2 linked regions of the Priestia megaterium genome follow. The main gene of each other region encodes a partner of the protein of the gene in region 2 in a complex. Links are inferred from orthologs where the notes say so. Each region holds a gene or a part of one and is shown on either strand. Other genes may lie near its edges.

The links.
Region 1: the proteins of fliS (region 2) and hag are in contact, whole or in part, in a crystal structure (PDB 5MAW), measured with the Bacillus subtilis proteins. The link is inferred for Priestia megaterium from one-to-one orthologs.

The regions. Positions count from the first base shown.
Region 1 is NZ_CP085442.1:1,066,375-1,083,667, reverse strand. The notes cover bases 6,629-9,524. They hold hag (flagellin Hag), read left to right. Parts: upstream 6,629-7,612; coding sequence 7,613-8,437; downstream 8,438-9,524. Other genes in these bases: ggt (gamma-glutamyltransferase), read right to left, coding at 8,953-9,524; LIS78_RS31270 (peptidoglycan-binding domain-containing protein), read right to left, coding at 8,497-8,928; pcp (pyroglutamyl-peptidase I), read left to right, coding at 6,738-7,379; LIS78_RS05555 (DUF979 domain-containing protein), read left to right, coding at 6,629-6,723. Outside these bases: LIS78_RS05590 (XRE family transcriptional regulator), read left to right, coding at 1-185; DNA-binding anti-repressor SinI, read left to right, coding at 398-520; LIS78_RS05580 (histidinol-phosphatase HisJ family protein), read right to left, coding at 570-1,361; LIS78_RS05575 (HPP family protein), read left to right, coding at 1,595-2,152; LIS78_RS05570 (zinc ribbon domain-containing protein), read right to left, coding at 2,250-3,707; LIS78_RS05565 (zinc ribbon domain-containing protein), read right to left, coding at 3,771-4,676; LIS78_RS05560 (DUF969 domain-containing protein), read left to right, coding at 5,053-5,757; more of LIS78_RS05555, read left to right, coding at 5,758-6,628; more of ggt, read right to left, coding at 9,525-10,602; LIS78_RS05525 (CapA family protein), read right to left, coding at 10,603-11,763; poly-gamma-glutamate biosynthesis protein PgsC, read right to left, coding at 11,773-12,225; poly-gamma-glutamate synthase PgsB, read right to left, coding at 12,237-13,424; LIS78_RS05510 (NAD(P)/FAD-dependent oxidoreductase), read right to left, coding at 14,128-15,054; GTP cyclohydrolase I FolE, read right to left, coding at 15,103-15,747; LIS78_RS05500 (EAL domain-containing protein), read right to left, coding at 15,805-17,293. UniProt on the Bacillus subtilis protein: Flagellin is the subunit which polymerizes to form the filaments of bacterial flagella. Assembly into flagella requires FliW. Acts as a homeostatic autoinhibitory regulator to control its own cytoplasmic levels.
Region 2 is NZ_CP085442.1:4,960,819-4,974,696, forward strand. Bases 91-2,868 are described here. They hold fliS (flagellar export chaperone FliS), read right to left. Parts: upstream 1,792-2,868; coding sequence 1,390-1,791; downstream 91-1,389. Other genes in these bases: LIS78_RS25805 (GNAT family N-acetyltransferase), read left to right, coding at 91-236; hpf (ribosome hibernation-promoting factor, HPF/YfiA family), read right to left, coding at 308-859; fliT (flagellar protein FliT), read right to left, coding at 1,049-1,387; fliD (flagellar filament capping protein FliD), read right to left, coding at 1,808-2,868. Also shown: more of LIS78_RS25805, read left to right, coding at 1-90; more of fliD, read right to left, coding at 2,869-3,616; LIS78_RS25830 (hypothetical protein), read right to left, coding at 3,819-4,499; LIS78_RS25835 (amino acid permease), read left to right, coding at 4,832-6,229; LIS78_RS25840 (high affinity choline transporter 1), read right to left, coding at 6,267-7,979; betB (betaine-aldehyde dehydrogenase), read left to right, coding at 8,609-10,099; gbsB (choline dehydrogenase), read left to right, coding at 10,121-11,323; choline uptake/conversion transcriptional regulator CudC, read right to left, coding at 11,366-11,920; carbon storage regulator CsrA, read right to left, coding at 12,147-12,377; flagellar assembly protein FliW, read right to left, coding at 12,402-12,824; LIS78_RS25875 (flagellar basal body rod C-terminal domain-containing protein), read right to left, coding at 13,788-13,878. UniProt on the Bacillus subtilis protein: Essential for filament assembly. May act as a facilitator of flagellin (hag) secretion. Antagonizes translational repressor CsrA indirectly.

The sequences.
Region 1 (17,293 bases), 3.9 Mb from region 2 along the record:
ATACAACGGTTGATGAATTAATTGAAGCTGAAATTAGTCATCCTGTATTATCTTCAAAACCACTTATTAACAAAGAATGGCTTTACTTAATTGAGCAAGCAATTAAAGACGGCATGACCAAAGAAGAGTTTGTGGAATTTCAATGTTATTTAAAGTTCCGCAAAATGAATGACCGCACAAATTGACTAAAATTTACCAGGTTTTTTAACTTTATTATGAATATCGACCTGTTTCGACATTTTTTATTAATAGTATTTTATACAATAGCCCTAATCTACAAATTTGATAACTATTACAAATTATTCAGATAGGGGCAAATAGTGACGCAAAGCTTCAGATCTAAGGCCGCTTCCGGCTATGATGGCTGGGTTCCCTGGTAAAGGGCGGATGAACCGTAATGAAGAAGGAAAATATACTGTTAATTGATCATGAATGGATTAGCCTGATGCAAGCAGCTCGTACACTAGGGCTGACGGTGGAAGAGGTCCGGAAATTTTTATCGGAATTCAAGCGTAATTGAATATAAAAAGCATGCTCTGGTTTGAGCATGCTTTTTCCAGTTTTGCCTTTTAAATACGAACTCCTTTTGCCTCACGTTGATCAAACGTATAAATTCCCGTAAATCCGCACTGTTTTGCCATTTCAACCGCTTCTTTCATATGTGCTCCTACCGTTTCGGCAAAATGTGAATCAGATCCAATCGTTAAGATTTCTCCGCCTAAATCACGGTACAGCCCAACAACTTCAAGTGCCGGCAGTGCTTCGCCCAGCTTCCCTCTTATGCCTGAAGTATTAATTTCAATTCCAATATTACGATCAATGGCTTTTTTCAAAATATCCGCCAAAATGTCTTTGAATTGATAAAAGTCATATATGCCGTATTGCTCAAACGCATAGCGCTTCATTAAATCTAAATGAGCCAACACATCAATATCCGCTTCGCTTACTAGCTTATACATTTCATTAAAATAAGCGCGGTAAATCGCTTCTTTGTCATTCAGCTCCAAATGCTTGCGAAGCTTAATGTTATTAATGTTATGAACCGATCCTAAAATAAAATCAAACTTCTCCTGCTTCATCGTTTTTTGATACTCTTCTTTCAGGTAGTGCGGCTCGCAAATTTCAATTCCTTTTTTAATTACTAGCTGACCTTGAAACTGATCTCTGCATTGTGCTAGTTCTCGTTCATATTTATCAAAATCCATATGACCGTACGTTGGCGCTAATGGATTTAATGAAAAGTGCTCGGTAAAACAAATTTCGTTTATGCCGTTTTCTACAGCCTGCTCGCACACTTCTTTCATGACTGCCTGTGAGTCAAATGAATTGTTCGTGTGATGATGGTAGTCTACTAGATACATAATTCAGTCACCTCTAGGTTTATTATACATCTCTCTTGTCCTTACTGCACATAGAGACCCTTTTCCCAGCCTATCTCACCTTTTTTCGTCCACAAAAGGAATTTCCATTAAAAAAAGTCGTTTTTCCTCTTCCAGTAATCCTTTTTTTCTTATAAACTAACTTAATATAGCAGATGTTCTGACATACAACTTGACAAACAACTTTTACTTACAAAAGAGAAAGGAAATAAGAAATGGAAATTGAAAAGAGTTTTTCTCAAAGCAAAAGCCCCTTTCTGTCTTACTTAAGCTCTTATACGAAAAAGATGAAAGGAGAACTAAAAGAAGAACCAAAAATTAATTACAGAGATGCAGTCGTTTCTTCTTTAGGAGGCTTAATTGCGATTATCATCAGCAGCTCGATTGCACTCGCACTTGGGTATCCAATGGCGCTTGCTCCGATTGGCGCAAGCTGCGTGCTTGTCTTCGGTGCTCATAAAGGCCCTTTATCACAGCCTCGCCACGTGCTTGGAGGGCATTTGCTCGCAACGGTTTCAGCACTTATTATTTGGAGTTTATTTCATCGAAGTCTTATCACGATTGCGATTGTGCTTGCGTTTGTTCTTATTTTAATGATTCTTACAAAAACCGTTCATCCTCCCGCGGCGGCTAGTGCGATTGTAGCCATTAACACAGGAGCCGGCTGGGGATTTTTAGGAGTTATTATACTTTGTGCATGTGTGGTTGTACTGATTTCTACGGTGTATAATAATTTATTTCAAGATCGGCAGTATCCCAGGTATTGGGTTTAATACATAAAAAAGACGTCTTCTCATAGAAGACGTCTTTTTTATTTGTTTTTCCTTACTACCCTATGTTTTTTGCTGTTCAGGCTCTATTTATTAGCTTTTATTTTACTTCAGTTGAACTAATAAGCTGGTAAACTCCTAGACTTCCATCAGATAACTCTTTTACTTTATGAATACTATTGAATTTTTTGTATTTAACAGATCCGTCTCCGTACGAAATATCATACTCTTCTGTTGTATACACTTTATACATAGAATCATCAATTTTTGTTACTCTATTTACGTTAAAGCTTAATAAATCTTCTGTTATTCCTTTTTTGATTAGGTAAGCTGTATAATCTTTTTGTTCCTTGTATTTTGGTCCGTTAGAATCGATATAAGGCTCTGCAATAGAGAAGTCTCCACTGTTAATTGAGGAAATTGTAGCGTACATATATTGTTCAATAAAACTAGAAACTTCGCTAGTAGATACTCCAGAATCAGCTTTTGAATCTTGGCTACCCTCCCCATCTTCCCTAGAAGGAGCTGATGCTTCTGCCGTATTTTCCTCATCAAAGTTAAGTGCAATATCTTCCATTCCTTTTTTGATTGACACTTCTTCCGTTTTCTTTTCTCCAGAATCAAATTTGCGTTCTGCATATACTTTTACAGAACCATCCATTGGCAGTGGACCTAGATAATCAATATCGCCAATTTCTGTTTTTGTGTCTTTGCCATTAACGAACAGCGTCGCGTCATCATAATCTGAAGAAACGTATACTGCATGATCTGACCAATCAAACTCAACGTTCACATCTTCTCCTTCGGTACCGTCAATCTCTTGTTCATTTTCAACTTTCCCATAATCATTTTGCACTTCACCCTTTACGGTATGCGTACCAGGTAAAAATGGACCAATCTTTTTAGAGGAGTCACTGCTTACCGTGCCAGCTTTTTGACCGTCAATATATACCGCTGTCGCATCTTCTGTAGACTGAACTTTTGCATATACAGGGTTTACTTGTACCGTGTAATGATCAAAGATTCCCCATTTCTTTCCGTCTTGTTCTAACTTAGCGTATGAAGAGTGATCTTCGCTTGGAACTCCTGCTTCAAGCGCTCTGCTATCTGCCGCTAACCCTTCAGAGATTGATTTCATTACATCCGGATTTTCATGCAAATATGTAATAAATGCTTTTGTCTGTCCATCGTTGGCTTCTAGTTGAATTTGACCATCGTTTACATATTTTTTTACTTTATCAATATCATTGCCCTTTACTGAAGCAATAAATTTTTCTGACACGGCTTTAGGCGCCATCATTGTTTTATCTATTCCGTAATAAGCGCCGCCAAGTATAGCAGCTGCTGCTATAACTGAAATCGCAATAACCTTTGTTTTTTTATTTGGAGGTTTTACCGATTCTCTCCCTTCCTCTACTGAAGGTGATGCGGATTCTACGTAACGCTGTGATTGTGCTCCTTGGCTAGAAGTCTCCTTTCTTTCGACGGGATGTCCACACTCTGGACAGAATTCATGCTCATTTGCTAACTGATGGCCACACTCTTTACAATATCCCAATTTCTACACTCCTTTTTATAGTGTTATGAAAAAGCACCGCTGTGCACGATGCTTTCTGTCGGCTTAAAATAGATCATTTAATTCATTGCTATTTCCCATTCTTGTAATAATTGCTTTGGCTTCTTCTCCTAACCCATTCGCAATGAACGTCAGTACAATCGTAATTACTACGTACACGATAAGAGTGCTATAGATACGATCAAGCCCACTTGTGCCGCTTTGCTTGAAGCTGGCAATCGTATATGGAACCACAAGGAAAATACTCAGCAAACCAAAATTCATAAAATAAGAGAAGTACTCTACATGGAGAAATGCAAGTACAAGTCCAATTAGAAGAAGCGCTGTTGGAATAATCATAAACGTGCCAAAGCGTGAGAAAAATTCTTTAAAAGAAACGTCTACCTTTCCAAACTTTGCTGCAATATATGTTGCTCCAATAATAACCGCAAGTCCAATAAAAATGAGAATCCCTTGCTTAAAGACAAAATCGGTAAAATTGAAATGAATAATGCTATTGATATCTGTAGCTTTTATCAAATCAGCGCCCGTATTAAATTCCTCCAGGTCAGATGGATCCAGCTCTTCACTGATAATAGGCAGTTTGAACATGCTTCGAACAAATTGAATCAACAATAGCTTCCAGCCTACATACAGCATAATAGGTATACTAAGAGCATAAAGAATGACTGTGATAAGAGCATTAACGAATTGGCTTTCACCTGCTGCTTGTGCTGTAGCTGTTGGATTTTTAATTCCTTCTGCAAAATAACTAAAAAATGATTTTGACACCTTTTTCGCTTGACGGACACGCTGATTAGGTTGTTGAGGCGCATACGCTGTTTGCGGCTGAGGCTGATATTCAGATGCTGCTGCCGTCTGGCTTGCTACTGCCTCTTCTTGTAATTTATGACCGCATTTCACGCAAAACTTCCCGCCATCATTAAAATGGCCGCAATTTGAACAATTCAAATGCTCCTTCCTCCTTCAATATATTGTTTAAAATATAGTTATATAGATTTACCTATATGTAATCTATATAATTCTATATTCATACCTTTTAGCATTATACACCATTTTTGGTATTTCAGGAGAGATGTTTTCAGCAGATCAGCTTAAAAAGTTTCTGCCAAAACTTCTTCGCAAAATTCTCTCTTTTATTTCTACATGCATGTTGTGTATAAACCTTCTTTTTATGCTTTTAGTTCACCAATATAACTATTTTATGTCTTAACTATCTTGTTTTAATTTTCAGAATTGTTTATACTCAAAACATCTTTGTTTTTTTAGAAAAGCAATGGAGGTGAATTTACAGCACGATTTATACATACTCAGGGGGGGTTTTTTTATGTTGAAATTAATTGGGGTTTTGTTAGTGGCAGTGGGATTTTTATTTCGTCTAAATACACTGCTTGTGGTGACTGTTGCAGGCATCGTGACGGGCCTTGTATCAGGTTTGTCACTGTATGAAGTGATTACGATGTTTGGACAGTTCTTTGTAGATAACCGCTATATGTCTATGGCTATTTTACTTACTCTTCCTATATTCGGCGTGTTAGAAAAATACGGATTGAAGGAACAAGCGGAAGTGCTGATCAAAAAAGCCACAAACGCTTCTTCTGGAAATGTTTTACTTATATACCTTTTCATCCGTGAAATCTCAGCCGCAGTAGGCTTAAATATCGGCGGACACGCTCAATCCGTGCGTCCGTTAGTTGCACCTATGTCTGAAGGAGCAGCTCGTGCAAAATACGGAGAGCTTCCGCCTAAAGTAAAAGAAGATATTCGCGCTCATGCAGCAGCAGCTGAAAATACAGGCTGGTTTTTCGGAGAAGATATCTTTATCGCAACGGGTGGAATTCTCCTAATGAAAGGATTCTTTGACTCCGTAGGCATTCACGTTGACGTCTGGGATATGGCGCTTTGGGGTATTCCAACAGCCATCGCAGCACTGCTGATCAGTGCCATTCGTTTCCGTCAGTTAGACCGACGTATTCACAGAAAAATGACGAAGCACAAACCAACATCATCTTCTAAGACGGAGGCGAGCTAAATGAAAAGCATTCTGACGCTTGATACGATTTACTACTTACTCGGTATTATTGTCGCTTTTATCGCGATTCGAATTGCACGTGACCCTAACCATCCTAATCGTTTAGGATCTTCCCTATTCTGGGCGCTGTTTTCCATTACATTTTTATTTGGCAACGTGATTCCGCCTTTTTATGTAGGGTGCTTAGTTATTATCATGGTGCTGCTTGCTTCTTTTAACCGCGTAACTAAATCGAATGAAGCGGAAACACCTGCTGAAGAACGAGTGGCTCACGCGCAACGATTAAAAAACAAAATCTTTTTACCAGCTTTATTTATTCCTATTTTTACGATTATCGGTACCCTTCTCTTTGGCAAAATTAAATTTGGAAACTGGGCGTTAATTGACCCGGAAAAGGTCACGTTAATTTCACTGGCAATCGCTGCTGTCATTGCTTTTATCGCTTCAATGGGCGTCACAAAAGCGAAAATGGACGTGCCTGTTAAAGAAGGAAGCCGCTTGCTTCAAGCAGTCGGCTGGGCGGTTATTTTACCGCAAATGCTGGCAGCGCTCGGCGGTATCTTTTCAAAATCAGGCGTTGGAACAGTCGTCTCAGATATTGTAAGTGATGTACTGCCGACTAACTATGCGTTTGTTGCTGTGCTTGCATATTGCTTGGGGATGCTGCTATTTACGATTGTCATGGGAAATGCGTTTGCGGCGTTTGCCGTTATTACTGGAGGGATTGGACTCCCGTTAATTGTACATATGCACGGAGGAAATCCAGCAATTATGGCAGCACTGGGCATGTTTGCTGGCTACTGCGGCACGCTTCTTACGCCAATGGCAGCTAACTTTAATATCGTACCTGCTATGCTGCTTGAACTAAAAGACAAAAACGCCGTGATTAAAGTACAAGTGCCGATTGCGCTATCCGTTTTTGTTGTTAATACGCTATTAATGTACTACCTTGTATATCACTTTTAAAGGAGACTAATAGAATGACAACTGTATTACTAACCGGCTTTGAACCATTTGAAGGTGAAAGCATTAACCCATCTTTAGAATCTGTAAAAGCTTTAGACGGTGTAGTCGTTGAAGACTATCACATTATTGCTAAGCCTCTTCCTACTGTGTTTGGCGAATCAATCGCAAAGCTTCATACGTATATAGAAGAAATTAGCCCTTCCATCGTCATTTGCGTTGGACAAGCAGGGGGCCGAGAAGGAATTACCGTCGAACGCATTGCGATTAACGTAGACGACGCGCGAATCCCTGACAACATTGGTCAGCAGCCTATTGATCGCTCTATTATCGAAAACGGTCCTGCCGCATACTTTTCGACACTGCCCATCAAAGCAGCTGTCGAAAACTTACGCCAAGCAGGCCTCCCAAGCAGCGTCTCACAAACCGCTGGAACCTTTGTGTGCAACCACGTGTTTTACGGGCTCATGAATATGATTAACAACTGTTCCATTAAAGGTGGATTTGTTCATATTCCTTACTTGCCTGAGCAAGCCGTCAATCATCCAGGGAAAGCCAGCATGTCGTTAGATTTGATTGTGCAGGGACTTCTTTCTATCGTAAAAACTACAATCTTAACTGAAGATGATATTTTAGTTTCAGGCGGAGCTACTCATTAATGCTAAAGACCAGTTCATATAGAGAACTGGTTTTTCTTTTTATATACGCACAAATTTTTTATTTAATAAATTAATGGAAGGTATAAACAACCTCTCCTCTCAGTCGATATATAGTATGAACATATTTCTCAAACGGATGGTGTTCGATTACTGTCATCCCAGCCAAGACTGGGACACTTCTTGAATACAAGGATGTAATCAAGAAGTAAAACCATTATACGGAGGTAAGGAAAATGAGAATTAATCACAACATTACAGCTTTAAACACGTACCGTCAGTACAACACAGCTAATAATGCACAAGCAAAATCTATGGAGAAATTATCTTCTGGTCAGCGTATTAACAATGCAGCTGATGATGCAGCTGGACTAGCTATTTCTGAGAAGATGCGTGGGCAAATTCGTGGGTTAGACCAAGCTTCTCGTAATGCGCAAGATGGTGTTTCCATGATCCAAACTGGTGAAGGTGCATTAAACGAAACACATTCTATTTTACAACGTGTTCGTGAGTTAGCTGTCCAATCAAGTAGTGATACTAATACAGCAGATGACAGAGCGGAAATTCAAAAAGAAGTAAATGATTTAGTAAGCGAAGTAGATAGAATTTCTGGTGATACAGAATTTAACACTCAAAAACTGTTAAATGGTGAAGGCGGAACCAGCGGAACATTTACGTTTCAAATTGGTGCAAACAAAGATCAAACCATCGATGTGACATTTGCTAGTATGAAAGCCAGTGACTTAGGGATCGACGGCCTTGACTTAGGAACAGATGCAAGTACTTCTTCTACTGCAATCGAAACAATCGATGGAGCAATCAAAAAGGTATCTGATGAACGCGCTCAGCTTGGCACTAAACAAAATCGTTTGGAGCATACTATTAACAACTTAAATGCTTCATCTGAAAACCTAACAGCATCTGAATCACGTATTCGTGATGTAGATATGGCGAAAGAAATGATGGAACAAACAAAGAATTCAATTCTATCTCAAGCTTCTCAAGCTATGCTATCTCAAGCTAATCAACAGCCACAAAACGTACTTCAGTTATTACGTTAATAGAAAAGCGGGCTTTCCTAGGAAAGCCCGCTTTTATTTAACTTTTTCTATACAAACTATTATAAGCTATTGCTAGTAGATTCAGCTGTACCTTCTGCATTCTTGCCCGTATTTACTAAAGCTTCCCACGTCTTGGGACCTACAATACCGTCTGCTGTATAGCCGTTTTTCACTTGAAACTCTTTTACTGCCTGTTCCGTTTGTAGACCGAAGAAGCCGTCTGGATTAAGACCCAAAGATTTTTGAACAACTTTGACTTCTTCTCCTGCTGATCCTTTTCCAAGAGCTGCAGCACTGCTAAGTGATAGAATTTGAGTTTTATCCTCTTCTTTTGCTTTCGCTTGCTGCATTAAGCTAGCATATGCCTTTATTCTTTTTTCTTCTGCTAGACTCAATGTTTGCGTGTGTTTGAAATTAGACATGATAAAAAAGAATCCTGCGACGATAATAATTGGAACTATTATTTTAATAAGATTTCTTACGATAGTCATTGTACTCTCCTTTAAAATAAGTGTTTATTTGACTTTCCATGTTCCTTGTCTTCTAGGGTCAGCCCCTCCATAGATAACATTGTCTTTTTGATCAATAACGATAGCTTGTACGCCTCCATAATAGATAAAAGAGCTCTTCTCTTCTACTTCATAGCCCATTCCCTCTAATTCCTCTCTTACACTTGTGGGGTATTGGAACTCGGTATAAAGATGATTGTTTTCTATCGAGAATCTAGGTGCATCAATCGCGTCCTGTAAAGATTCCTTAAATAAAAGATGGCGCACTAAAACTTCCGTAAGCATCATCGGTATTCTGCTTCCTCCTGGTGTACCTATTCCAATAACCTCGTTATCTTTTCGAAGAATAGTAGGTGCTGTAAACGTTCGTGAACGTTTTCCAGGCTCATAATAGTTAAGGGAATTCTTTATGTTATTGAAATTATTAAGATTGTTGTTGAGGAAAAATCCCTCCACATTTTCTCCAGATCCAAAAAAGTTACTTAGTGTATTTGTAACGGAGACAACCGTACCATCTTTGTCCGTTACAACAAAATGAGTTGTACTAATATGCTCTTCTTCAAGATCGTTTCCTTTAAGCTGATACTTTTCAGACAGCTTATTCAGGGAAACATCTTGTGCTAACTCTCTAGAATATTCTTTGTCCGTTAACTCTTTCTCATCTATTTCAGAGAAAGCAGGATCTCCAATATGCTTAACGCGATCACTATTTGCCCGGTTCGTTATTTCAGAAGTTACATGCGTAAAAAGTGCTGTATCTTCTTCTGTCTTTTCAATGTGTAACATTTCAGCCATTTGCAGGGATTGTATTAACGTAATTCCTGCAAACGGAGGAGGTGCAGAGATTACATCGTAACCAGCAAACTCTCCTTGAACGGGTTCTCTTTCTTCAACAGAATACTCTTCTAAATCTGATTTCTGTATTCCTGGAACTTCATCCGCTATTTCCTCTGCCAGTTCTCCATTGTAAAACACATCTGAACCTTTTTCTTTAATTAGCTCAAGCGTTTCTCCCAGCTCAGGCTGTTCGAGTTTTTCACCTTCTTCAATAGGTTGGTTCCCTGGAAAGAAGTTAGGAATCTCATCTTCTGATAGACGATATTGTGCTCCTTTTAGACGCTCTGCAAGCTGCTGTCCGACTGGAAAACCATCATCAGCTAATTTAATAGCTGGCTCTATTAATTCATCCATTTTTTTGCTTCCGTATTTTTCATGGACCGTTTCCATACCTTTTACAAATCCAGGCACACCTATCCCTTCTTCGGAATCTTCACTTGAAGTAGGACTGGTTTCTCGGTAATCAAAAAAAGTCGGCTTGTCCGATTGGTCACCTGGAAGGATAAGCATTCCTCCTCCTCCGCCAATACCAGACCCATAAGGTTCTACAACACCTAAAGCATAAGAAACGGCAACAGCAGCATCCACGGCATTTCCGCCTTCTTCTAACACATCCATTCCGACTTCAACAGCTATCGGATTTGAAGAGCTTACACCGTATCCTCCGGAAGAATGATTAATCTCCCTGCTAGACTCAAATTTATTAATTTTTTTATAAAACTTGTTATCTGTTTCACTATTAAACTGCTGTACAATCGCGTAACCGCCAACTAACAGAACTGCAAGAAAGATCAGCGAGTACATCCATTTTCTTTTCATTTATTCAGTTAACCCCTTTTTTACTACCCGAGAGTGGTCGACTGTAAATACTAACTTATTATTTTCTTCTTTGATTCCAAGTGATTTTGAAGAACTTTTAGTCAGACGTTTAAAAATCTTTTCTTTATAGTACGTATCCCACTTTCCTAACGGAGTCGGTGTAGCTTCTTTTATAAGTACAGGTGTAATTTCAAAACGGGCTGTTCCGTCTTTCTTTAACTTATACTGAACGAGTGCGCTCTCCCTTGATGCTGACCATCCTTGGTCGAAGACAAAATTCCCTAAGCTGTAAAAGATAACGGTATTTTTATAGACATCAACAGATTGTAAAACATGAGGATGGTGGCCAAGAATGATATCGGCCCCTGAATCTGCCATTGCTTTGGCTAATCCTTCTTGTCTAGGAGAAGGAGCCGTGTCATACTCTTGCCCCCAGTGCGCATGCACCACAACTAAATCAGCATTCTCTTTTGCTTCTTCAATTAGTGGAATAAAAATTTCCGGTTTAGCAGGAAGTATGCCTGGATTATTTTGATTAGCTGCTGAATCAGCAACATATGCATCCGTGAAACCAAGTGTAGCTATCTTAACTCCGTTAACTGTTTGATAGTTAATTTTACTAGCGTCTTTAATATTTTTTCCAATTCCTACAAAGTCCAAGTCTGACTTATTAAACGTCTTTATTGTATCGTTTAATCCGTTTTCCAAATAATCCATCGAGTGATTATTTGCTACATTCAAAACAGACAGATTAAGATTCTTCAGAGTTTTCACGGATTGTGCGTCCGTTTGCAAGTGAATATACTTTTCCTGCTCTGGGTATTTGTCGCTAAGCGTAACTGGATGTTCAAAATTTCCTGTTGAATAGTCCGCGTTTTCAAAATATGGCTTCACATAGCGAAATAAATTCTCTTGTCCATAGCGGCTAGCTGCTTTCTCTACATTACGGCCAAACATGATATCTCCAACCATTGTTGCATTAAGCAACGTATCGTCTGTCGTGTTATTTTCAATTGCTTCACTTGGTTTGCTTAGCAAAATGGTTCCGTACATAAAAATCACAAGGATTACCAACATAATCCATACATGTTTATCCGTTTTCTTCTTCGTTACTTTTATAAATTTCAATAACTTTTCTTTGAAATCTAATTTCCTGTCCATCAAATCACCCTAAATAAAAAAGTTGTATACAAACATTAAACTGAATGTAGCACCGCTTATTAACAGCGTGCTACCCATCGTCATTGCTAAGCCCTGCTTTTGAATCGTATTAGCAATTAGACCAGGAACAATAACTCCGATTCCTCGAAACTCATAAATTTCAAAAGGCATGATAGGATAGAAGTAATCAAATACCAACTTCAACGAAATACCGACTACTAACATCGCAGCGAATTTACGACGGCCATATAAAATCACAAACCTTCCAATACCATGTTTTACAATAACGTAGGTTAATAGACTAATAATTAATACCATGACTAAGAAAACCGGCTGATCGAAAATCAAACCAATATAGCCTGGAACAACCAACCCTGCGGGAATAATTCCTGTTTTTTCTGTAAAAATTAAACTTAAAATAACTCCTAAAACTAATGCTACGTATAAATCTGAGCCAAACATTCAATTTCCTCCTAGACAACTTCCTCGATATGTTCATATTCCTTCATTACTTCAATTAGTGGTTCAGCAGCACCATGTATATTTCCTACTCCGTAAATCATTCGATTATGTAATTCAGGTCTTAACTTATTAAATATCTCTTCTGTACTATGACCTTCTAAATCCCAAATTTCTTTTGCTGGAATCTTTCCTTCATTGTAGGCATCCATGATAGGGCTTGTTGTTTCTCCAATCAACACTAAAATATCAGTTTTAATATATGGTAAAACATCTCTCGCGAATTGCTCTGTACGATCTACACGATCAGGACGGCAATTCATAATAACGATAGGTGAATCTACTGAATAACCAATCTCCCCTACCCTCTCCCAAATACGCAATGTGGAAGCGGCATCATTTGCAGCAAATCCGTTTACTAAGAATGCAGGTGCCTTAGGGTTACCAAACTTGGTAATTCTCATTGCACCAGGATCTGGATGAGCATTCAACATTCCTCTAAAAGCAATTTCTTCCGGAATATCTAATGCTTCCGCTACGGCTAAAGCAAGGGATGCGTTATCTGGGAATACCATATAATCGAATTTTCTTAAGAACTCATCTGTAATCCTTGAATTATCAGCCACAATCACTTTCGTTCTTCTCTTTGCAGCAACTGTTTTAAAATATTCAAGGTAAGGACCATCGATTGTAATTAAATGTCCTTTATAAGGAATCGTTGCTAGAAATGCTTCAGCTACCTCGTCTAATGTCGGACCCATAACATCCATATGATCCTCTAATACATTTACAATGACACCGATATTAGCTTGAATCATTTTTTCTTGGAAAGTAATTTGATAGTCTGGGTTTACAGCCATACATTCACTTACCAATGCCTCAGCTTCTAACCTTGCAGCTTCTTTTACTACGCGCCTTTGTTCACCGATATTCGGCCCTTCAGGTCTTCTGACAATTGGCTTTTCTTCATCCGTAAACCAATAAATCATTCTGGCTGACGTTCCTGTAGTTTTTCCTACAGTTTTATATCCAGCCTCCGTTACAATACCCGTTATTAATCTAGTAACTGTTGATTTCCCGCGAATTCCATTAATGTTAATTCTCACGGGGATAGAATCAATATTTTTTTGATGTTTAATCTGCTCCCTTGCTCCATAAGCAAGGACTAGAAACAAACAGATTAAAATAACACTGAGCACCATTAAACCGTTTCCTCCTTATTTACGCCGACTTTTGTCGGAATAGATATGTTAAACTATTAAAAAATAATTAAAATTACGCCCTATTTTTCAATTTTTTTACTCAACTTTTATAGTTAATCATACCTAGATGAGTTTATCAACAGGAGAATTAGTTGTAAAAAATGTAATTTTTAAACATTTTAGTTATTCCATATGTAAATAATTCCATAACCCTTTACTTTTAAGATCCTTCGCTATGACAAATAGGTTCAACACTTGAAGAGTCAGCTTACTCGTTACTCAAAGCATTGACCCTTCATATACGAGGCCACGCATATTAGCATTTATCATTTTAACCAAGAAAAATTTTACCTCAAATAACAATAAGAAGAAGGGTCAATTAAATAGAATAAGTAAGTAAATAAATGAATGGGTATTTTTCAGTAAAGCGGATGTTTCGGGAAAACGTAGGGCTCTATGTGATGCTGTCATTAGCGATTCTCCGCTTTGATTTCATCATTGAATATGTTCTTATTAAAAAGCGAGGGTCCGATCCCAAAGGCTATATTACTTTTTTTCAAACCATTTGTATGCCGGTGAACGTGTTTCTTTTATGTTTATTGTACTTTTCAAGTTAAAAAGCATCTATCCTCATGGGTAGATGCTTTTTATAGGTCATTTATTTTTTATCTGCAACGCTTTGTAAGATATATCTAACAAAACATTACATATTTAAGAGACTTGATAAATGCTTGGCTACAACCGCTCCTTGGCCGGCTGAAGAGCTAATACTAGAAAACAAGGGAGTCGTGCACGCGTCTCCAATTGCATAAATGGCTGGGTTGCTGCTTTGATGCACTTCATTAATGACGATGAGTCCGCTTTGTGTAGTGGTGACTTTTTCTTTAATGAGTTCAACATTAGGCGCTATGCCCAGTCTAATCAGCACTGCGTCTACTGATAAGTTCTCGCATTCACTGTTTTTACTTTTTAAATCGATCGATGTGACATGATGCTTTCCGTGGATAGCCGTCACTTCGGTATCTGTTATCACCTTAATACTAGGATCGGAAAGAACTTTTTCAACGTATTGCTCTCTTGCTTTAAAGTGCGTAGAACGGTGAATCAGATATACTTCTTTTGCTTTTGATGCTAAAAGATGTGCTCCTTCAAAAGCCCGGTCTCCTCCGCCAATGAGAGCAACCCTTTTACCTTTTAACCGTTCTCCGTCTGCTGAGGCAGAATATACTTCTCCTCGGTCAATCATTTGCTGCTCACCCGGCACTCCCAGCTTTCGCTGACTAGAGCCCGTTGCTAAAATAAGATACGTATAGCCAATTTCTTTTTCTGTTTCTTGCTGCTTTACTTTTACTGTTTTAGAACGTTCGTCAATGGAAATTACTTTTGTATTCACTTCATATAAGCAGTCCATATCGATAAAATGCTGAACCATTTTACGCTGCATTTCTATTCCATTTTCCGCTTGTATTCCGGGATAATCAATAATCTCATTATAAATAGTAAACAGCTGTCCGCCTAACTGTGCCTGCTCTTCAAGAAGCAAGCACTCAACGCCTAGCCTTTTACACCACACGGCAGCAGAGATACCAGCGGGTCCTCCGCCAATAATCAGTACGTCAACATGTTGCATACAGCTCACCTCGCTTCTGCTTCTCAGCTTATATGGCTTTTTGTTTCTTTACATTTGTCGCTGTAAAAGAGATAAAAATTCTCCTCGAACCTCTGGTTTTTCCATAAATGTTCCTCGAACGGATGAAGTGGCTGTAGAAGCTGAAGATTTTTTAATTCCTCTTCCGCACATGCACATATGCTTCGCTTCAATAATCACCATAACTCCTTTCGGCTCTAACACTTCTTCGATTGCATCTGCAATTTCATTTGTTAGACGTTCTTGAACTTGAAATCTCTTTGCATATCCTTCTACCGTACGAGCGATTTTAGATAAACCTGTAATTTTTTTATCCGGTATATACCCAACGTGAGCAACGCCAAAGAACGGCGCAAAGTGATGTTCACACATTGAGTGAAATTCAATGTCTCGTATCAATACCAATTCATTGTGATTCACATCAAATGTTTTTTCCAAATGAGCTTTCGGATCTTCTCGGTAGCCTTCCGTGTATTCTAAAAACGCCTTTAACACGCGGTACGGCGTCTCTTCAAGGCCGTCTCTTTCCGGATTATCTCCGCATAAATCAATCAGTTCTTTCACCGCATTCATAAATGTGTCAGCTTGACCTATTTTTTTATCTATTTCAGTTGAATTCGTGCCTACTGTTTCTAAAAATTTTTGAGCAATTAAATTTTGTGTACTAAGTGCCATCTTTTTATGTCCTCTTCCCTTTTCTTAGTAAGTTTATTTTCAAATGATGGTTTTGCTTCAGCTATTTAAAAACGCTGCTTCAAAATCTTTTGCTGCAAGGGGCTTGCTAAATAAGTACCCCTGCATATGATCACAGCCATTTTTCATTAAAAACGCTTTTTGATATTCTTCTTCTACACCTTCTGCGATTACCTGCAGCTTTAAACTTTGAGATAAGCTGATAATCGCCTGCGCAATTTCGCTGTTGCTGTAATCTTCTTGAATATCCTGGATAAAAGACCGGTCGATTTTCAAACAATCGATTGGTAATTTTTTTAAATAACTCAATGAAGAATATCCGGTTCCAAAATCATCGATAGAAATTGATATACCATATTTCTTTAACAGATGTAAAGCTTTAATCGTTTCTTCCGCGTTCATCAGCAATGTACTTTCCGTAATTTCCATTTCAAACCATGTGGGATCAAATCTATGGAGCGAAAGAAATTGCTGTATTTCATTAACCAACACGATCGGATCTTGAAATTGCCGCGGAGAAAAGTTAACCGCTAGCGTCATTTTTTCGTTTAGGTCCTTGTTCCATTTGCTGACTTGAAAACAAGCTTTCTTCATGACAACTTCCCATAGAGACTGAATCAAACCCGCTTCTTCTGCTATAGGGATAAACGCTTCTGGAGAAACAAATCCAAGCTCTGCGTCATTCCAGCGAACTAATGCTTCTACGCCGGTTATTACATTGCGCTTCGCTTCTATTTTCGGCTGATAGTAAACGTCAATGTCACCTTTTTGAATCGCTTTTCGCAAGCGCGTTTCGATGTGAACTTTTTCAGCTTGTTTTTGATTTAACGAATCATGATAAATACTTACTTTACTGCCGCCTTGTCTTTTTGAAGCATACATGGCGACATCTGCATACGTAATAAGCGTGTCTAAATTCGTAGAATGCTCCGGATAAAAGCTTAACCCGCTGCTGATACTGACGAAAACTTCATCATTGTCAATGTAGCAGGGCTGTTGAACATACGCAATGATCTTCTCGGTGATACATTCAACTTCTTCCGGTGTAAAATCACTGAATAAAATTACAAACTCGTCTCCTCCTTGCCTTGTAAGAAAGCTGTTAGCAGAAGGCAGACATTCTTTAATACGGTTGGCTATCAGCTGTATAAGCTGATCTCCTTTTGAATGCCCTAGCGTATCATTAATATCTTTAAACCGGTCTATATCCATAAATAACACGGCTACGTGACGAATGGACTTTTCCTTCGACTCAATTAAGCGCCTGTTTAATTCTTCTTTAAAATATCTTCTGTTCGGCAATCCTGTCAAAAAATCGTGGTACGCATGATACTCACTTTCTTCCTGACTTTTCTTTAAATCGTCTACATATGTTTTTAAAAAGTGAGAAAGGTGGTTGATGTTTGCTACGAGTCCTCCCAGCTCATCTTTTCTCCTTACATTCAGCACCTTGCCAAAATTGCCTTTGGCGATTTGATTTACGTGCTCCATAATATGTTTAATTGGCCGCGTAATGGATGTGGAGAAG
Region 2 (13,878 bases):
GTGATGAAGCTCAATTCCGGAAATTTGCCACTCTCAAAGAAGAACAAGGAAAAGGGTATGGCAGTCATTTGCTAAAAGAGGTGTTGCTCAAGGTAAAGAGCCTTGGGGTACGAAGAGTCTGGTGTAACGCACGAGAAAATAAAGTCTCTTTTTATCAGGCGTTCAACATTAAAAAAACGGCTCGTGTATTCACCAAATCTTCTACACGCTATGTAGTGATGGAACTATTTTTTTAAGCAGCTAAAAAGCAGCGTGCGGAGGCACACTGCTTTTACTTTACTGCTCTTGCTTAAGAGAGCCTATAATCTTAGTTTGGTTCAATCAATCCATATCGTCCATCTTTTCTTCGATATACAACGTTTGTAATGTTGGTCTCAGCGTTTGTAAATACAAAGAAACTATGTCCTAACATATTCATTTGCAAAATAGCCTCTTCACTATCCATTGGCTTTAAATTAAATCGTTTTGTACGAACTAGCTCTAATTCATCTTCTTCAGTTGCAACAGCTACGTTCGCTTCGCTTTCTAATGCTGCGAACAGATACTTCTCAGCGCCTTTTTCACGCATTTTTCGATTTACTTTTGTTTTATGTTTACGAATTTGACGCTCTAATTTATCTAGGACAAGATCGACAGCTGCATATAAATCACTGTGTGTCTCTTCAGCTCTCAATACGAGATCATTCATTGGGATTGTGACTTCTATTTTTTGATCGTTATTGTAGACTTTTAAGTTTACATTTACGTCAGCAGTTGGTGTTTCGTCGAAATAACGCTCTAACTTACCAAGCTTTTTCTCTACGTATTCCCTAATTGCTGGAGTCACCTCAATGTTTTCACCGCGAATGTTATACATCATGTTCGAACTCCTCCTTTAATCCATTGCTATACCTCTACAATTCTACAATACCCGACACAATCCCTTCCTAAACTATTAAAATTTTTTGAAAATTTAGTGAAAATTTTTGGAACCTGAGAAAAGTTTATGAAAAAACCAAAAAAATAGACCTTCTTCATAAGAAGAAGGGTTGTATTTTTTTACGCAGAATTAATTTTTTTTATCGTAAAACATCCCATCAAACGATTTCGTTTCGTAAGGGTTTACATAGCTGTTATTATGCTTTTTTTTCGTTTTTAACAAACGGAGATCTACCATAATTTGATGCCGAATTAAGATCAGCTTTTGATCAATTGCCTTATTCATTTCGACAATTTTCTTACCCATCGATTCATTATCCCTACTTTTTGGCGGCAGTTTCTCTATGAGGTCACGTCTTTTTAATAGAAGATACTCTAACTTTTGAATGCCTTCTTCTCGATTTTTGTCAGAAAATGTTTGAGTAAGCCGATAAATCTCATCAGTTAGCTGATATAGGTCGTTAATCATATTTATGCTTGACCGCCGCTTCCATGGACTTGCTGGCGGTGAAGCTGCACAACTTGCTTCCATGTATCGCGGAATTCTGTTACATATTGTTCGGCTTCATCCAAGCTTGCTGTGTCATTTTTTGTATTTGCTTCAATTAAACACTGGTTAATATAGTCATACATAGCCATCATAGACTTAGCAACTTGCACGTTTGTATCAAGGGTAATCATTAGTTCTTGAATAATATTTTGTGCTTTTAACAGATTCGTATTTTTCAGCTCAATATTTTTTTCCTGTATGCCTGTTCGTGCAAGTTTGATAAATTTTAAACACCCGTTATACAACATAAGCGTTAAATCTCCTGGAGAAGCAGTCTGAACAGCTCCTTGCTGATACGCTTGATACGGATTATTTGCTGTCATAAACTTTCACTCCTTCTTAACTAAAATATTGCGATAACTGCGCGCTTTGAGCATTTGCATTTTGAATGGCTTTTTCCATTGCTGTAAACTGACGATAATATCGGTCTTCTATTTGTGTGAGCCTGCTTTCAAAACTAGTGATTTGGCTATTTACGCTTTTTAAATTACGCCCAAGCAAAAATTGTTCACTTGTCCATGTTGAACGGCCAGCGCGCTGCTCAACTTTGGATACGGTTTGAGTAATCGTATCTCGTAAACGTCGTACAATCCCTTTTTCACTTGTTGTACTTCCACTTTTCATAAATAAATCCATGACTGACTGCGGGTCTTTTTCAATTGCTTCTTTTAATTTAGTTCCGTCACCTTCTATGACTAGCTTGCCTCGATCGCTATAGTTTGCGCTAGTTGAAATACCGATGTCGGTTAGCTGCGAAAATGCTCCGCTCACTCCTGATACAAAGGCATACCAGTTAGAACGCATCTGGTTTAGCCCGCTTGATAAAATTGAGTCTCCTTTTAACAAACCGCTTTTCGCCTTATCATCCCATTGCTCAGCTTGTTTATCCGTTAGTTTTTCTCTTTCTTCATCAGTCAAAGGCTGATAGTTCCGGTCTCTTTCTTCCGTAATCTTTCCGTTAATCTTCTCAATCAGTTCATTGTATTTGGTCACAAAATCTTTAATTGTATCAAATACTTTCTGCGTATCATTGCTTACATTAACGCGCACATCTCCTGTAAAATTATTTTGGAGGGTATAGGTAACACCTCCCGTTGTAAACGTATTGGATTTACGGGTTGTTTCTAGACCGTTTAGCGTAAACTTTGCATCTGTTCCGCCGGTTTCTTTTTGAGTATCTAATTTTAAGAAACTTTTTAAAAACGCTCCTGAAAACACCATCTTTTGACCGCCTGCACCACCGGCTTTTGACAAATCTCCTGTGTCTTTGCGAGTAAAGACAACTTTATCTGTTCCTTCATCGTAAAAGGCTGAAATACCTACTTTTGAATTACTAAGTTGGGTCAAAACAGTATTTAATGACGCTGAACCATCAAATTCAAATGACATACTGCCGTCTTCATTATCTCCTGTTGCTTTTCCATTACTGTCATACGTTGTAATAGAAAACTGGAGGACATTTTGCTTATACGTAAATCCTTGAACAGTGCTACCGTTTGCTAACGTGGAACCGAATGTCATTTCGCCCGTATTCATATTAACGAATACATCATTCTCTCCTATTAAAGTAGGATCGCCTGTAGTTTTTATATTAAATTCTTGAGAAGATTCTTTATTTTTCACTTGAATAGAAGAAGGCAGGCTTCCCTCAAAAATGGCTCCTTTGGATAACTTGGAAGTCTTTGTATCAGCACTTATTGTAATATCAGGTTGCTTGACCTCTTTTCCACTCCACGCACTGCCAAGCAAGGTTTTTTGCTCCCATAAACTTTTAGTAGGGTCAATAGTGCCTTCTGAAGAGCCTTCTGAAATTTTCCCACTACTGATATTTTGCGCAGCAGTCGCCATTATCACGTTTGAAAGTGTATAAGACGCGTTACCTGCTGAGGAAGTAGCTGCCGCTTTTACTTTCGTTTCATCTGCTGAAGATACCGTTTTAGACGAATAAGAAGACTGCAAGGTCATATTAAAAGCGAGATTATTAAATTCTGATAATAGCAAGTTCATAGAGCGATAATCATCTCGCTGCCACTCTAACGTTTGCTTTTGTTTTTTCATTTTATCAATAGGCATACGTTCAGCCTTCATTAAATCACTGACGATTTGATCAATATCCATTCCGCTTGCTAACCCACTTACTCTTACCACTTACCATCACCACCATTTTTTTATTCATCTATTCATCAACTGTTAGCCATAAAATATGAGTGTTTTTTTTTCGAATCACCCTATTCGTTTATAGGTTCAACACTTCTCTATTTTGTATCGGTAAAACAGAAATTTTTTTCATAGGTCAAATGGTGCAAGATAGAAAAAGCTCACTTATTTTAGAAAATAAGTGAGCTTTTTATTATTGACTAAACATGTTCAGTTGGCGAGATAAGTTTCTTTGAATATCTTTAGGGATAAGGTATGGTGCTAAATTTATAATATCTCGTAATGAAGCAATGGTTACTGAAGCGGATAAATTTATATATTCGTCCGTTGTATCTGCTTGTTCAAACGAAATGGAGTCTGGTAAGTTAGTGAGTAGAGTAATTTCATTCATTTCTTTATCAACCGTCACATCAGAAGACTCATCAATATTTAAACGATCCCACACAAGAGACATAGGAATCGGCATTCTTCCTAAATGCACGCTGTTCACTTTTAAAACAAGCTTTCCGTTTTCGGCTTTTGGCGTTACATCCACTACAAGCTGCGATTCCATAAAAGATACCACATGTTTATTAATATAAAATTTCATATGTTCCGGGAGTAACTCAGCTTCTGCTCCTTCAATCGTTTTATCTTTTTCAGAAAGATAGCTGCGCAAATAATCATTAACATCGCTCTCACTTAATCGGTATCCTAAAATAGGAGATCCACCGTTAAGTTCTAGTGACGTCGCATGCGCCGACTTTTCTTGTGCTAATGAAGATAAGGAAGCAGTTTGATCAAGCCTTTCAACATTCTTAACTGGACTAACTAAAAAATACAAACCAAATAAAAGAATAATAAATAGAAAAATAACAGCTATAAACTTCTTCAACTATACGCACCCTCTCAAACATTTTTCTTGGAATATAATACCGATTTCTCTTTTATCATACAAGATAAATAAGATAGTTGTCGAAAATCCGCATAAAATTTACGTATATAGCAGAAATTCCACGCAATAAATAAGTCGAAAACGACTAATCTAAGTCTTTTAAGACTTAAAATACTGTATGTTTAGTAACTTAAAGACTGATTTTAATAGTAATTTGATAATTGGCACACTTCTTGCTTATTATAAAGGTAAGGGGAGGAATTTCTATTTATATTTTCAGAATTTACTTTATTTTCTAATAGTCTTTCGATAATTTTAAAGGAGTGAATACGATGGGAAACAAAACAGAATCACACGGAAAGTTAAAGCAACGTCACGTTTCCATGATTTCCATTGCAGGTATTATCGGAGCCGGCTTGTTTGTAGGAAGCGGATCCGTTATTAACGCAACAGGCCCAGCAGCAGTAGTTTCATATGCAGCAGCCGGACTGCTAGTCGTTCTATTGATGCGTATGCTCGGTGAAATGGCTATGGTAAACCCAGATAAAGGCTCATTCGCAACATATGCTCAGCAAGGAATTGGCGCGTGGGCAGGTTATGCTGTTGGATGGCTTTACTGGTTTTTCTGGCTAATTGTAATTGCGATTGAAGCCACTGCAGGAGGAGCAATTGTTCATGAATGGCTCCCTTCCGTACCAATTTGGCTTTTAAGCTTAATCTTAACCTTTGCATTAACTTTAACAAACTTGTTCTCTGTCAAATCATTTGGAGAATTTGAATATTGGTTTGCTATGATTAAAATTGTGGCAATCGTTGCTTTTATGGGGATCGGTTTAGCTATTATTTTCGGATTAATCCCAGGTACATCTTCACCTGGTCTAGCTAATTTAACGGGCCACGGAGGCTTTATGCCAAAAGGCACGAACTCTATCTTTTTAGGGGTTATTACCGTTATTTTCTCTTATTTTGGAGCTGAAATTGCAGCTATTGCAGCTAGTGAATCAGAAAATCCAGCAAAAGCTATCACAACTGCTATTCGCAGTGTCGTATGGCGAATTTTAATTTTCTATATTGGTTCAGTTGCTATTTTAGTAACTCTTTTACCTTGGAACTCAGCTGATTTACTAAAAAGTCCATATGTAACAATGTTAGAAATGGTCAATATTCCAGCAGCTGCACAAATTATGAATTTAGTCGTATTAGTATCCGTTTTGTCTTGCTTAAACTCTGCTTTGTATACGAACTCACGAATGATTTTATCATTAGCTCAAAAAGGACAAGCTCCTCGCGTTTTAGCAAAGGTAAGCAAATCAGGCGTGCCGGCAAGAGCCGTATGGATTAGCACAGCTGCCGCATATGTATGTGCTATCTTTAGCTTCGTTTCGCCGGATAAACTCTTTTTATTCTTAGTTAATGCATCAGGAGCCATTGCTCTTATTGTATATTTAGCTATCGCTATTTCTCATTTACGCCTGCGCAAGAAAATGATTCAAGCTAACCAGCCAATTAAAGGAATGAAAATGTGGTTGTTCCCGTATTTAACATACGCAACAATTGCTGTTATTACCGTGATCTTCTTATCAATGGCATTTATTGATTCGATGCGCTCACAGTTTTTCTTAACTCTTGGATTAACCGCTGTGGTTCTTCTTTCATACTCGTTCATCAAAAAAACAAACAACAAGCGACCTGACGATCAATTTTCCGAATCAGAAAATATTGCAAAATAAAAAAGCCGCATCTGCGGCTTTTTTATTTTGCTTTTGATTATTTCTCAACCGATATGTCACGATGAAGATTTCGAAGCGGCTGAGGAGGGCAAATACGTCGCGTTGCGTAAGAAACGATAAAAATAGTTAACAACCCGCCTACCATCGCAAATGTACGAAACGGAAACATGACCACTCCGTCTTCAATCATCGGATACGGAAGCAGCGCTTTTAAATGAAGCAGTGGTTCTCCTCCACCGATTCGAAGAACAAGAGACACAATAAACCCAGCCAAAGATCCGTGCCAGTTAGCTCCTTTAAAGAATAAAGCACAAACCAACTGCGGAAAAAGTATGCAATACACGAGGTCCCCTGATAAATACCATAAAGAGTAGACACTCTCAGAGTTTAAAGCAATTAGAGTTGCTCCCGTTCCAATGATAATGATAGAACGTTTAATAACTTTATCTAACTGCGCCTGTGTCGCATTTGGTTTTACAATCGGACGATACACGTTCCAGGCTGCCATCCCCGAAGCTGAAAGTAACGAAGCCGCTACTGCAGCCATGACGGCAGCAGCTAGGCCTCCAAGCGCAATCGCTCCTACTAAATCAGGCGTTAGGTATTTAAATACATACGTTAAAATCATGGACGCGCTCTCAGGGCTTGACGCTCCAAATGAAGACCAGTCTGCACTATAACCTATCATTCCTATTAAAGTTGGAGGCAAGGCCGCTAACGCGCAAAAGATGCCGGCTGTAATAGATAGCCACATTGCTGCTTTTTCATTTTTAGCAGATAACACGCGCTGAAAATAAATTTGCCATGGAATACCACCAAAAATAAGTAAGAATGTGCTATCCCACCATTGCCAATATGTATTTCCCCATTTCGGATCTTCCCAGCCTTTTAATGGAGGAAATAAATGAAGAGAACCAGTCATGCCTTCTGAATAAGTAGAAAAAACGGCTCCCACCCCTCCCGTATTCGAAAATGCAAAGGGAAGCACCAGAAATAGGCCTAAAAACATAATAGAAAGCTGTAAGATATCGGTATGTGCTACTGCCCACAAGCCGCCAATCACGGTGTATGCAATGGCAATAAGTGCGGAAAGAATGATGGAAATTGAAAAACTGAGGCCTAAAATCACACCGAATGTTGTTCCTAAAGCAGTTAAGATAGCTGCGCTCCAAAACAGCTCTCCCAGTATAGCTGGAAAATAAAGAACCGTAGCCATTTTCTTACCGAAACGAGATTCTAGAGGATCGAGCATTGTCATAAACTCAAACCTTCTCATCTTTCTAGCAAAAAAGATACCGCCTAAAATCAAGCTGATTGAATAACACCATGGGGCTTGGGTCCATGTCAGCCCTGAGGAATAAACGGTTTCGGCCGTTCCAGCAATATACCCTCCACCTACCCAAGTGGCGGTCATTGTGAACATTGAAATCCATAGCGGCATAGATCTTCCTGCAACAAGCATATCATCTGATTTTCCTTTTTTACTTGCAGCGGCTCGAGCACCAATAAAATAAATAACACCATACATAATGAACATTAAAATGAGGCCTGGCCAATAGAGATCTGGATTATAGAGAGAATAGATAAATGCGACAACCATAAAGATGGAAAATCCTATAATAGTTGTCCATAAGGGGGTTAGTAGACGGTTGTTCCTGTTTGATTTCCCTGAAAAGTCAGAAGTCTCATTCGACTTTTCAGGCCTGGCTTGTTGTGTGTCTGAACGAAATGGCTTTTTAGCATTTTGCATCGTCTCACATCCTTTAAATTGATAAAGAAATCTAAAGACATCATTGTCCTTTATTCCTTTTTCCTACCAGCATACAATTAAACCTAAAAATAGATTTTTTAGAATAAAATATAAATAGTTGGATTATAAATACCAATGTGAAGGGGAGAAATTACGTTTATATAGTTATATTAAAATAATTTAAATTTACTTTTTTTACTATTTTGCTAAGAGCTCATAATTGTTTTCATCTTTTATCTAAACTCCTTTCTTAATTTCCACATTCAAAATCCTTTGTTTTTCAAGGTTTGTATGCAAGCAGATATAGTACTATGGTTAATATATCTGAATGTTTAGTATATTGTCAAAAAAGTTTGAGTGTTTTCATATAAAAAAAGAATAATATTCTCATAGCTCATACATAAAAAAACCTTTTGTATCAAGGGACATAGCAATCAGTGATTTTTTATCACTTTTTGTTAAATTTTTTCTTAATATCCGAATGATTAGTCTCTTACAGAGAAGATAATCTGATAAATTCAGAACATTTGGAGTTTTTTTGATTTGACTAAATTAAATAACCGATGCTATAATTCGAATTATTAAGAACGTTAAATATAAATTTAACAAATTCTATTATTTGGAGGTCGATGCTATTGGAACAAACACTTACGCTTGAAAAAATGCACATAAACGGCGAATGGGTTGAAGCACGCAGCGGCGAGAAAAGAGAAATTATAAATCCTTTTAATCAAGAGGTTATCGCTGTCGTTACAGAAGGAAATCGTGCTGATACTGTAGAAGCTATTGAAGCAGCTAGAAAAGCTTTTGATGCAGGTGAATGGTCTAAATTTACAGCGGCCCAAAGAGGTTCTTTACTATTTAAAGTAGCGGAAGAAATTCGTAATGATCGTGAAGAACTCGCTAAACTTGAAACCTTAAATACTGGAAAAACCCTCGTTGAAAGCCTGGCAGACATGGATGGAATTGCTGATGTCTTTCAATACTATGCTGGATTAGCAGATAAAGATGGTGGACAGATGATTGAGTCACCTAATCCCGATTCTGTTAGCCGCGTTGTCCGCGAACCTGTAGGTGTATGCAGCCAAATTACTCCTTGGAATTACCCTTTATTGCAAGCCTCTTGGAAATTGGCTCCGGCACTTGCTGCTGGGAATACAATTGTTATTAAACCAAGCGAAATCACCCCTTTAACAACTATTCATATGATGAAAATTTTTGAAAGAGTTAGCTTTCCAGCAGGCGTCATTAACATTGTACTCGGCCCGGGTGCGACCGTTGGACAAGAAATGGCAGAAAGTCACTTAGTAGATTTAGTTTCCTTTACAGGTGGCGGTGTATCTGGCCGTAAAGTCATGCAGGCTGCCGCAGGCAACTTTAAAAAAATTGCTCTTGAACTCGGTGGGAAAAATCCGAATATCGTCTTTGCTGACGCTGACTTTGACACTGCGGTTGACTATGCATTAAATGCGGTCTTCTTTCATGCCGGTCAAGTTTGTTCAGCTGGTGCGAGATTACTCGTTCAAGATGATATTCACGATAAATTTGTTTCAGCAGTTATTGAACAAGCCAAAAAAATTAAGCTAGGGGACGGCATGGATGAAGCCACTCAAATGGGACCCGTTATCTCAAAAGAACACCTAGCTAAAGTGGAACATTACATTGAGCTTGGCAAACAAGAAGGTGCTTCTCTTGTTTTAGGCGGCAAGCGTCCAACTCAGGACTCTTTACAAAAAGGCTTATTTATCGAACCAACTATTTTTACAAACTGTCATGGGGATATGAAAGTTGTCCAAGAAGAGTCATTCGGTCCGATTATGACAATTGAGCGCTTCAGCACTGAAGAAGAAGCGGTATCACTTGCTAACGATACAATCTATGGATTAGCTGGAGCTGTTTGGACACGTGATATGAATCGAGCTGAACGTGTAGTGAAAGCACTCCGTATGGGAACAACTTGGATTAACGATTATCATCCCTACTTCCCGCAGGCTCCTTGGGGAGGTTATAAGCAATCTGGGATTGGACGAGAGCTTAGCCATATCGGGCTAGAAGAATATACGGAAATTAAACATATTTACACGAATACAAATCCACAGCCAATGCGCTGGTTTCAATAAAAATTAAGGGGGAATTTAAAGATGTTTATGCGATTTGAAAGAATGGAACGTTTAAAAAGTTTTGAGATGCCAACGGTTGTAAAACATGGAATTGGTGCTGTAAAACACACTGGAGAGGAAGTTAAAAATCTAGGTGTATCTAAAGTTTTATTGGTAACAGACCCAGGTGTAAAGAAAGTAGGTTTAGCAGATCCTGTAATCGCTAGTTTAAAAGAAGCGGACGTAGACGTTATTCTATTTGACCAAGTAGAAGCCAACCCTTCTATTCATGTAGTAGCGGACGGCACAAAAATGTACAAAGAAAATGAATGCAACGGACTAGTAGCTGTTGGGGGCGGAAGTTCAATGGATACGGCAAAAGCTATTGGTGTAGAAGTAGCCCATAATGCTCCCGTCTTAGATTATGAAGCAGCTGAAGGGAAAAAACCTTTAACAAAACGTATTCCTCCTTTAACAACAATCCCTACAACTGCGGGTACAGGAAGTGAAGTCACACAATGGGCCGTCATTACGGATCCTGTTCGTGAGTTTAAATTTAATACAGGTGGACCTTTAATTGCTGCTCACTTAACAATTATTGATCCAGAACTGCACGTATCTATGCCTTCACATATTACGGCCGGTACAGGAATTGACGCATTAGCTCATGCAATTGAATGTTATACATGCCACTTTGCACAACCAATGACAGACTCTGTTGCTTTATTGGCTATTGAGTACGTTGGAAAATACTTACGACGTGCAGTTGCAAATGGACAGGACATCGAAGCACGCTATGGAATGGCGCATGCAGCTATGCTTGCTGGCCTTTCATATGGAAGTGAATCTGCAGGAGCAGCCCACGCGATGGCTCAAACATTAGGAGGCATTTATCCAATTGCCCATGGCCCTTGCGTAGCAGCAATGCTAGGTCCTGTAATGGAATATAACTGGATGGGTGAGCCTGAAAAATTTGCGCGCATAGCTCAAGCTTTAGGAGTTAATACACATGAATTAACTCTTGAAGAAGCAGCTCAAGCAGCTGTTCGTGAAGTATATCAACTAGTTAAAGATGTACAAATCCCTTCTTTAGAAGAACAAGGTGTTCCAAAAGAAGCGGTTTCTCGCTTAGCTCAAGAAGCATTTAATGATCCACAAACAGTTGGTAACCCTCGTGATTTAACTGTAAAAAGTTACGAATGGATTTATAACCGCTGTTTTGAAGCTACGCCATTAACCGTATAAAAATGATAAAAAGGCTGTTGATTTTTCAACAGCCTTTTTTATTTACTCTTTCGCTAATTCTTCATTTAAAATATCGATGATTCTTCGGTCGTCAAAAACTTTCACTACTTTTTTTAAGAAATGATAATACTGTTTTGACTCTATAATCTGCGCTAAATTACGCTTTGCTTTTACTGCGATCTCCTCAGGCACATCTTCATCATTTAAAAGAATCTGCAGCTTGTTTTCCGCTTCTTCGATTGCCTCTAAGTTAACTGAAATTTCTCTTTGCCACTTCTTACAGAAAAATGAAAAAAAGGACTTAGAAAAATCTTTTTCTGCTTCATATAAGTCTTTTCGAACACCTTTTTTCCACACTTTGTGGACCATATCAATATTTTGCAGTGAACGAATGGATGTACTCATCGTTGGTTTACTCATACCCAATTCTTCACTCATTTGATCTAATGTAACAGGCTCATCCATAAAATAAAGCATGCCATACAGCCTTCCTACTGAAGGTGTGACACCATATAAATCCATTGTATCAGCTAAAGCGCTGACAACCACATCTTCTGCTTCTTTTAATAAATCATGATACTCTTGAACATCACTCATTTACTCTTCTCCTCTTTTGTTAAATTTATTTGAATTATACTTAATAAATTTAATGATACACGATAAAAAGGAAAAAAACAGAAATTCAGTTCAATTTTTTGATAAAAAAGAAGCCTTCTCTTAAAGAGAAAGGCTTAAGACATAGTGGGGAATACTATATGTTTATCTTTCCCGATTTAGATATTATTTATACCGTATATTTTTGATTATTTTCAAACTGATCGTTTTATTTCTTTTTCGGTAATTGTTTCAGCATATCAATAGCATGTAATGTAATTTGAGAAGCACTTTTATTTTCGTTACGTATTTCTTCATAAACCTCTTGTCTATGAATATCTACAGACTTTGGAGCTTGAATTCCTAACTTTACTTGATCACCATTAACTGCAAGGACGGTCACTTCAATTTCATCACCTATTTTGATTGTTTCATTTAACTTTCGAGTTAAAACAAGCATGGACTCACTCCTTATCTCTTCCTCTTACTCAAATAACCTGTGCTTCGTTTCGTAAGCTGTATTCATTAAAATCACTTGCTTAGCAAGCTGTTGTTTTGTATTAATAATAACAGGAGCCTGCAAATTAGCCGTTATCTTTTCCACAGAATCTGACATCGTAAGCAATACGTAAACAGCTGCATCTTCCGCTTGTTGTAATTGAAGCTTTTCGATTTCCTGAGGTTCTAGTTGAAAATCATAATCTAAAAAAAACTGAAATGGATCCGTGATAATAAAAGCTAATTCTTTGGTTTGAATAGACTGCATAACTTGGAAAGCTTCGGCTTCCGGAAGTGGTAAAATAACAAATTCAGTTTCTTCCAAAAAACCTGGAATCCCTTGATTGAATGTCAGTGTTTGCTGATTATCTATTTCTATATCTCCATGATAGCTTGTTGAAATTTTCATCTCATCACACCTTTGCTAATTGATTTTTTCTTGTTATCTTTTTTCATTGTAAAAAAGTTCCTTCTGTCTAGAAGGAACTTTTTAACGCAAGAAATCTAGCAGCGTAGGCTGAATAATTTGAGCACCTACTCCCAAAGCAGCACGATGCACGCTTTCTTGTACGGTTAAATCCGTAATGACTTTTTCAATATCTGCATCTTCATTATTTGAAAGCATCTTAGTAGCCGTAATTTCCTGTGAATCAAGGCGGTTTTCAATCAACTCAAGCCGATTGCTCCTTGCTCCCAATTCAGATCGCTCTGCTAATAGCGTAGACAGCTGCGTGTCTACCTGTGTAGAGAGATCTTTTAGTGAGTTTACATCGTTTTGTTCAAAAGCTGTTTGAACATTGTTCATTAAGTCGAATGCACCTTGTCCAAAAATGTTTTCAGGATGAATATTGACTCTCAGCTGGATACCTTTTGATACTTCAACTGAAAAAGGATCCAGGTTAATATTCGATTCTATCATACCGGTTGCATTCTCACTTATAGGCGGTGCTCCTACATTTACACCGTTAAAGATATAGTTTCCTGCCACCTGCGTATTGCCTACTTGCATATAATCCAGCTTTAACTGTTCAATTTCACGTGCAATCGCTTGGCGGTCATCACTTTCATTCGTACCGTTTAACCCTTGCACGACCAGCTCTTTAGTGCGCTGAAGAATGGAATTGACTTGTTCAAGTCCTGATTCTGAACTATCAAACCAAGACTGGGCTTCTGTTAAATTACGTTTATATTGATTTACTTCAGAAAGATTAGAACGATAAGCCATTCCTTTAGTAGCCACTACCGGGTCATCCGAAGGACGAGTAATTTTCTTTCCCGTTGATAATTGGTTTTGAAGTGTTTTCAGCTTAATAGCTATTGCTAATCTGTTTTAACGAATTAACCGCTAACATTCCTTGTGTGACACGCATCTTTACCTTCCTCCAGTTCCAAGACCGTTTACAATTTTATCAAGCATTTCATCAATCATAGTCACCATACGGGCACTAGCGTTATATGCATGC